DNA from 2 places in the Micromonospora sp. NBC_00858 genome. Region 1 is predicted to be linked to the other one. Evidence: riboswitches for the same ligand, from Rfam matches in the RefSeq annotation. Region 1 holds a riboswitch; the other holds the start of a gene.
The links. Region 1 has a riboswitch for cyclic di-AMP ahead of OG990_RS13195 (transglycosylase family protein). Riboswitches for the same ligand answer to the same signal wherever they lie in the genome.
Positions count from the first base shown of each region.

Region 2: it holds a riboswitch for cyclic di-AMP, as region 1 does, so the genes downstream of both, OG990_RS26815 (hypothetical protein) here and OG990_RS13195 (transglycosylase family protein) in region 1, are expected to answer to the same signal.

Region 1 is NZ_CP108828.1:2,789,528-2,793,762, forward strand. Features, by position in the region: gene OG990_RS13180 (GNAT family N-acetyltransferase) at 1-47, shown strand, start outside; gene dinB (DNA polymerase IV) at 130-1,317, shown strand; gene OG990_RS13190 (hypothetical protein) at 1,427-1,780, shown strand; gene OG990_RS13195 (transglycosylase family protein) at 1,865-2,536, opposite strand; cyclic di-AMP (ydaO/yuaA leader) riboswitch at 2,536-2,705, opposite strand; gene htpG (molecular chaperone HtpG) at 2,994-4,235, opposite strand, start outside.
Region 2 is NZ_CP108828.1:5,751,942-5,756,176, forward strand. Features, by position in the region: gene OG990_RS26805 (copper-translocating P-type ATPase) at 1-308, opposite strand, end outside; gene OG990_RS26810 (YibE/F family protein) at 620-2,008, shown strand; cyclic di-AMP (ydaO/yuaA leader) riboswitch at 2,175-2,306, shown strand; gene OG990_RS26815 (hypothetical protein) at 2,310-3,329, shown strand; gene OG990_RS26820 (carbonic anhydrase) at 3,385-4,122, opposite strand.

The DNA of each region.
Region 1 (4,235 bases):
CGATGCACCACTACACGTTGCCACCCGACGCGACGCCGGAGCGTTAGGGCACCGCGACACCGCCTGGCCGCGCCGTCGCGTTCGCCCAGCTCACTGTGGTGATCATCCGCGCCATGCGAACATATGTACGTGTCGTCCGGGGCCAGCATCCTGCACGCCGATCTGGACGCCTTCTACGCGTCGGTCGAGCAGCGCGACGACCCGCGCCTGCGGGGGCGGCCGGTGATCGTCGGTGGCGGCGTGGTGCTCGCCGCCAGCTACGAGGCGAAGGCGCGAGGCGTACGCAGCGCGATGGGCGGCCAGCAGGCGCGCCGGCTGTGCCCGGACGCGATCGTGGTGCCGCCCCGGATGTCGGCGTACACGGCGGCCAGCCGGGCGGTGTTCGAGATCTTCCGAGAGACCACCCCGCTTGTCGAGGGGCTCTCCATCGACGAGGCGTTCCTGGACGTCGGCGGCCTGCGCCGGCTGGCCGGGCCGCCGGCCGACATCGCCGAGCGGCTGCGCCGGGAGGTCCGCGAGCGGATCCACCTGCCGATCACGGTGGGCGTGGCCCGGACGAAGTTCCTGGCGAAGGTGGCCAGCGGGGTGGCGAAGCCGGACGGGCTGCTGGTCGTCGCGCCCGACGCCGAGCTGGCGTTCCTGCACCCGCTGCCGGTGGAACGGCTCTGGGGTGTCGGCCCGATCACCGCCGCGAAGCTGCGGGAACGACGGATCCGTACCGTCGGGGAGGTGGCCCGGCTCGGCGAGGCGGCGCTGGTGTCACTGCTCGGCGCCGGTGCCGGTCGACACCTGCACGCCCTGGCGCACAACCACGACCCCCGGGCGGTCCAGGTCGGCCGCCGGCGCGGCTCGATGGGCGCGCAGCACGCGCTGAGCCGTACGCCGCACCCGCCGGCAGAGCTGGACGCCATCCTGGCCGGCCTGGTCGACCGGGTCACCCGGCGAATGCGGGCGGCCGGACGGTCCGGGCGCACGGTGGTGCTGCGGCTGCGCTTCGGCGACTACACGCGGGCCACCCGTTCGCACACCGTAGGCAAGGCGACGGCGGACACCACCCCGCTGCTCGCCGCCGCACGGGCGCTGCTGCGAGCCGCACTGCCCGAGATCGACCGGCGGGGCGTCACACTGATCGGCGTCTCGGTGGGCAACCTGGACGACAACCCGGTCCAGCCCGAGCTGCCGTTCCACCGCGACCCGGGGGCGGAGTTGGACGCCGCGGTGGACGCTGTCCGCGACCGGTTCGGGTCGACGGCGCTGACCCGAGCGGTGCTGCTCGGCCGGGAGCCGGGCGTCGAGATGCCCCTGCTGCCGGACTGACCGAAGGGCGGTCGGCCTGCGATCAGAGACACATCGCAGCAGGTCGGCGGTTTAGCGGCCGGCTGATGGGGTGACTCTTGAGAGGAACAGCCTGACAGGGGGGACCACCATGCCCGACGACACCAGCAACCGTCCGAGCCGCCACGAGCAGCGTCCCGGCGACGTGACCGACCCGCTGCTCTGGCAGCTCGCGGTCGACGTGCTCAGCGCACACGAGCCGGACGAGGACGGCGCCTGCGGCAACCTGCTCTGCGCCGGCCAGCCGTGGCCGTGCGCCGCTCGCAGGAACGCTGAACAGTCGCTCCAGCTGTCCCGTGGTGCGACAGACGCACCGGCCACAGCCTCTGCCGAGCGGGGCGAGGACGGCACCGCAGACGCTGACTGGTCGGCGACGGACGCTCCGGCCCCGCGCCGCGCCTGGTCGGCCGGCTCGCGTCCAGGGGCGGCCGCCTCGGCCGCCTGACCACCACCTGCCGGGGCGCCCCTCCTCGACACACGCCTGCGGGCGCTCAACCGGACTCCGGTCGAGCGCCCGCGGGCTCGTGCGTCAGAGGCTGAGCCGCTGACCCGGGAAGATCAGACCCGGGTCGGCGCCGATCAGCTGCCGGTTGCCCTCGTACAGGGCCTGCCAGCCGCCCGCCACCCGGTGGGTCTGGGCGATCTCCGACAGCGTGTCGCCCGGCTTGACCAGGTACGTCTCGCCGCCCGTCGTCGGCGCGGTGCGCTGGTGGTTGCGGGTCGCCGGCTGCTCGCCACGCGACGACCGCTCCTGCGGCTTGGTGGTCTTCGTCGACGACTTCCCGGTGGACTTCGTCGACGACTTCCCGGTCGACTTCGTGGCGGAGCCGCCCGACGAGCCGCCCTTCTTGCCGCAGGTCGGCCACGCACCGATGCCCTGCCCGTCGAGCACCTTCTCGGCGACGGCGATCTGCTCACCACGGCTGGCCAGGTCGGCGCGGGCGGCGTACTTCTTGCCGCCGTAACCGGCCCAGGTGCTCTGCGAGAACTGCAACCCGCCGTAGTAGCCGTTGCCGGTGTTGATGTGCCAGTTGCCGCTGGACTCGCACTGGGCGATCGCGTCCCAGTTGACCGCGGCCTGGGCCGGGGCTGCCGGCCCGAAGAGGGCGACGGCCCCGGTGACCGCGCCGACGGCCAGCGTGCCGACGGCGACGCGGCGGGTGGTGACCCGTCGGTGACGGGGCGTGTATTCAGATGTCATGTGAGCTTCCTCCACGCCGACGAGGTGAGCTGTCGGGTTCGGGCCGAGGAGCCCGGCCGCGCGGTGGCGGCTTCACCCCGAGGTGACGTGCACCGAGGAACCTGGGTCCCCCGCTCCTGCCTGGATGACTGGCCGGCCGACCGGCGGCAGGATTTGGCGTACCGGTGGCGGTGTCCGCATCGACGAACCTGACCGACGTTAGGCACCGTCGGTGACGATCGCCCACCCCCTGTGAACTTCTTCACCGGGGCACGCGGGGCGGTCCACGCAGCGGTTGCGGGCGACCGGAGACTGTGCAGTGACCATCATGGACCGTTTCCGACCAGGTCGTTGTCTCAGGCGATGTGGCGGAGCGCGGGAGTGTTCGCCCGCTGGGAGCGCGGGTAGCGGGTCACCGTGCGGCCCGGCCGGCGGAGCCCGTTGATCGGGCGGCCCGCCGGCCGGACGGGTCAACCGGTCAGAGGGTGCGGGCCAGCCGGTCGGCGAGCGCCCGGGTGAACCGGGCCGGGTCGGCCAGCTCGCCGCCCTCGGCGAGCACCGCCAGGCCGTACAGCAACTCGGCGGTCTCGGTGAGAGCAGCGGAGTCGCCGCCCTGCTCGTGCGCCTTGCGCAGCCCCGCGACCAGTGCGTGACCGGGATTGATCTCCAAGATCCGCTTCGTGGACGGGATCTCGTGTCCCATGGCCCGGTACATCTTCTCCAGGGTCGGGGTGAGATCGTGCGCGTCGCCGACGACGCAGGCCGGTGAGGTGGTCAGCCGGGACGACAGGCGGACCTCCCGGACGCTCTCGGCCAGCGTGGTGCCCAGCCAGTCGAGCAGTGCGGCGAACTCCTGTCGCTGCTGCTCACGCTCGGCCTCGGCCTGCTGCTTCTCCTCGTCGGTGTCCAGGTCGACCTCGCCCTTGGCGATCGAGCGCAGCGGGCGGCCGTCGTACTCGCCGACCCGCTCGACCCACACCTCGTCGACCTGGTCGGTGAGCAGCAGCACCTCGTGGCCCTTGGCCCGGAACGCCTCCAGGTGCGGGGAGTTCTCGATGGTGGCCCGGGAGTCGCCGGTGGCGTACCAGATGTCGTTCTGGCCGTCCTTCATCCGTGCGACGTAGCCGGCCAGGTCGGTGGGCTCGGCCGGGTCGTGGGTGGAGGCCAGCGACAGGATCTCCAGCAGGGTGTCGCGGTTGTCGGTGTCGTCGATCAGCCCTTCCTTGACCACCGCGCCGAACTCGGTCCAGAAGGTGCGGTAGCGCTCGGGGTGGTTGACCTTGAGGTCCCGGACGGTGGCGAGGACCTTGCGGACCAGCCGGCGGCGGACGATCTGGATCTGCCGGTCCTGCTGGAGGATCTCCCGGGAGATGTTCAGCGACAGGTCGTGCGCGTCGACCACACCCTTGACGAAGCGCAGGTAGGTGGGGACCAGCGCCTCGCAGTCGTCCATGATGAACACGCGCTTGACGTAGAGCTGGACGCCGCGGCGACCCTGCGGGGCGAACAGGTCCAGCGGGGCGTGGCTGGGCAGGAACAGCAGCGCCTCGTACTCGAAGGTGCCCTCGCCCTTCATGTGCACGACCTCGAGCGGGTCGGCCCAGTCGTGGCTGACGTGCTTGTAGAACTCGTGGTACTCGGCAGCGTCGACCTCGTCGCGGGACCGCGCCCAGAGCGCCTTCATCGAGTTGAGGGTCTGCACCTCGCTGGTGGCGTCCGC
Region 2 (4,235 bases), 3.0 Mb from region 1:
CGGACCGCACCGACCAGGAACGGCCAGCCACCCCACCAGAACACAACCGAGCCGAGCACCGGCCCGACCCAGGAGCGCCCCGGTACGTCCAGCCGGAGGCCGAGCCGGTCCAGCACCAGGTCGCTCGTCAGCACCACCGGGACGGTGAGCACCAGGCAGACCCAGAACCGACGGCGGAACATCGCCGGGTCGTGCCCGGCGTGCTTGTCATGCCCGGCGTGCTCGTCCTGCTGCTTCGGCCCGGCGGACCCGGCGTGCTGCTGGTGACTGCCGGGACGGTCGGGCTCGGGCTGTGACGGAGCGGACATGACTCCAACATGCCGGTCCGGTCACCGCCGTGCGGGCGGTTCGACCGCGCGACACCCCGCCACAACCTGCGTCCGCGGGTCGGGCTGGCTAGCATTTCCCACGATGGCCCTCCGGACCTCGCTACGCAGTCGGGCGCCGACGCCGCCACGATGTGGCGTCGCCTCCGGTCGACCGCGCCGAGCACTCACCGTCCGTAGCCGTCATGTCGCCACCCAGCGATTCGTCATGCCCGTCGCCGCATTCCCGCGGCGGCGGTGAACCGACCGGCCCGCCGGCACGTACCCCGCACCGGATCGTTGGGAGTCTCGCATTGGGTTCCGACCACAGCCGTTCCACTCCGTCCGCCCCGCCCCGGGTACGACGGATCCTCATCGCGACCGTGGTACCGCTCTTCGTCGCCACCGTGCTCGCCGCGGTGGTGCTCTGGCCACGCGACGGGTCGCCGCAGACCGCCGGGGGCACGGACGTGCCGCGCTACCACGGCACGGTGACCCGGGTGGTGACCGAGCCGTGCCCGCCGGCCGCACCGAGTCCCGAGGGCACGCCGGACGCCGGGGCCGGGCTGTGCGGCACCGTGGACGTCCGGGTGGCCGACGGGCCAGCTGCCGGCCAGCAGGTCCAGACGCCGGTGCCGGACGGACCCGGCGCACCCCGGGTCGAGGTCGGTGACGAGGTCATCCTGGTCGAGCTGACCGATCCGGCCGATCCCGTCGCCAGCAGCTGGAACATCGCGGAGCACCAGCGCGGCACGCCGTTGGTCTGGCTGGCGGTGGTCTTCGCCGCCGCGATCGTCGCGTTCGGCCGGTGGCGGGGCCTGGCCGCGCTGGCTGGGCTGGCCGCCAGCTTCGCCATCCTGCTCACCTTCGTGCTCCCGGGGATCGGCGCTGGCCGATCACCGCTGCTGGTGGCGGTGGTCGGCGCCGCCCTGATCATGTTCGTGGTGCTCTACCTGACGCACGGGGTCACCGCGCAGACCTCGGTCGCGGTGCTCGGCACCCTGGGCAGCCTGGTGTTGACCGGCGTGCTCGCCACCATCGCCACCGCCGCCACCCACCTCACCGGCTTCGGCAGCGAGGACGCCACCACGCTGTCGATGTTCCAGGCCAACGTGGACCTGCACGGCCTGCTGCTCGCCGGGATCATCATCGGCTCGCTCGGGGTCCTCGACGACGTGACGGTCACCCAGGCGGCCACCGTCACCGAGCTGGCGAACGCCAACCCCGGGCTGACCCGGTTGCAGCTCTACCGGGCGGCCACCCGAGTCGGCCGGGCGCACATCGCCTCCACCGTCAACACCATCGTGCTGGCGTACGCGGGCGCCTCACTGCCGCTACTGCTCCTGCTCACCGCCGACTCGCGGCCGCTCGGGCAGATCCTGACCAGCGAGTTCCTCGCGCAGGAGATCGTCCGCAGCGCGGTCGCCACGCTCGGCCTCATCGCAGCCGTACCGCTGACCACCGGACTGGCCGCCGTGGTGACCGCAGCCGGCCGGTCGGGTGCCGAGCTGCCCGCCGACCCGGCCGCCGAGCCGCCCGCCGAGCGACCCAGGCCGGACCGCGCGGAGGCACTGGCCGCACTCAGCTCACCGCGCACGGGTCGACCCGACCCAACCGGACCCGATCCGGCGCGGGCCACACCCCCAACCACCGCCACCGACCGGTGGCACGAGCCGGACAGGAGCACGGAGACGGCATGGTGACACTCCTCAGCGTGACGAGGTGGGGCATCCGCCCTGAGAACCGCGTCACTGGTCACTCAGCGCCATGGCGAAATGACGCTTTTAGTCGGCATCTGGACGTAGCTCAGCCGGTCGACTCTCGGGTAACCTCGCTGCCGGTTACCGCTGAAGGCGCGACGCAGCGCCTGCGGTGCCACCGCCCAATCGCCAGCTGGCGAGCCGGGGACCCAGGCACGTGGGGTGAATCCGCGTCAGCGGTAGGGGCCACTTCCGCCCCGAACCCGTCAGCTAACCCGGTCGGCGGTCGACGGAAGGGAATATTGTGACGGCACCCCTACGCCGCTGGTTGACACCCGTGGTGGCCGTGATCGCCGCACTGACCGTGCTCGCCGGCCCCCTCCCGGCGCACGCCGCCCCGACGACCCCCACACCGTCCGGGCACGAGGAGGACGGCGAGCCCGCGCTGCTCAACGACGTGATCGAGAAGGCCAACCGCGACTACTCCGCCGCCAAGTCCAAGTTGGACAAGTCCAAGAAGCGGCAGATTGAGCTGGCGGCGGAGGTCGACCGGGCCAACGCGGAGTTGGAGAAGCTGGCCCCCCAGGTCGGGCAGATCGCCGCCCAGTCGTACCGGACCGGCCGGATCGGCGCGATCGCGATGCTGTTGGAGAGCGACGCCCCCGACTCGTTCGTCCAGCGCGCCGCGGTGCTCGACGAGATGAACATGGTCAACGAGAAGAAGCTCTCCGAGGTCAACACGGTGAAGTCCCGCGCCGAGCAGGCCAAGCTGGCCCTCGACGCGGAGGTCCGCGAGCAGCAGAAGCAGACCGCCCTGATGGCGAAGGAGAAGCGCGACGCCGACAAGGCGCTCGCGCTGGTCGGTGGGAAGGGCTTCACCGGCGGCCTGGTGTCGGCGACCTCACCGGTCGCCCGGATCGGCCCCAACCGGACCGCCGACGGTGACTGGAAGTCCGAGTCGTGCAGCGAGAACGACCCCACCACCTCCGGCTGCGTCACCCCGCGCACGCTGCACGCGTACAAGGAGGTCAAGCGGGCCGGCTTCAACCGGTTCGTCGGCTGCTACCGCTCCGGCGGGCCGTGGGAGCACCCGAAGGGCCGCGCCTGCGACTGGTCGTTGCAGAAGAGCGGCTTCAGCCCGTGGCACAACGAGGACACCCGGACGTACGGCAACAACGTGGCCGCGTTCCTCATCCGCAACGCCGACCGGCTCGGCATCTACTACGTGATCTGGAACCGACAGATCTGGTTCCCGGCGACCGGCTGGAAGTCGTACAGCGGGCCGTCGAACCACACCGACCACGTACACATGTCGATGCTCTGACCGCATGTCCACCCGTCGAAGGGCCGTCCCGCGTCGCGGGGCGGCCCTCGTCGCGTCAGGCGGCGGCGGGCGCGGTCGGGCTGGCCGCCGTGCTGGGCCCGGTCGGTACGTCGAGCGCCGTGGCGGTAGCCGGCACGGCGGCCACCGGGCGCACCGCGCCGGCGGCGAGCCGGTACGACACCCCCACCACCGCGCAGCGCCCCTGCGCCACCTCGGCTGCCAGCACGGGCGACTGGCCGAGCAGCGCCTCGACGGTCTGCGCGATGTGGATGTCGACGATGCCGTCGATGTCGTCCACCCCCTCGGCCTCGGCGCGACGCAGGCTGGGCAGCACGGCGTCGACCACGGCACGCAGGTGCCCCCGGGGCGGGGTGCCGGTGGCGGCTGCCTCCCGGGCCGCCTGGACCGCACCGCAGGAGTCGTGGCCGAGCACCACCACCAGCGGGGTGCCGAGCACGGTCACCGCGTATTCCACGCTGCCCAGCACCTCCGGGCCGGTCGTGTGCCCGGCCGTGCGGACCACGAAGAGGTCGCCCAGCCCCCGGTCAAAGATGATCTCGGCGGCCAGTCGGGAGTCGGAGCAGCCGACGATCACCGCGAACGGGTGCTGTCCGTCGGCGACCGCCGCCCGGTGCCCGGCGTCCTGGTTGGGGTGGCGCGGGGCGCCGCTGACGAAGCGCCGGTTGCCGGCGGCCAGCTCGGCGTACGCCCGGGCCGGCTCGGTGAGCGCCGGCGCCCGGTCGGTGGCCCGCTGCGGACCCGGCTTACCGCCGGGTGTACCGGGACTACTCATCCCGCACCTCGTCTCACGCGTTTGACCTGCTCAAATGGCTCTTCAGCCGGGCCTGCGGCGGGCGCTGGCCCGGGCTCCACGGTCACACGCACCACAAGATGCGTCAAGATATG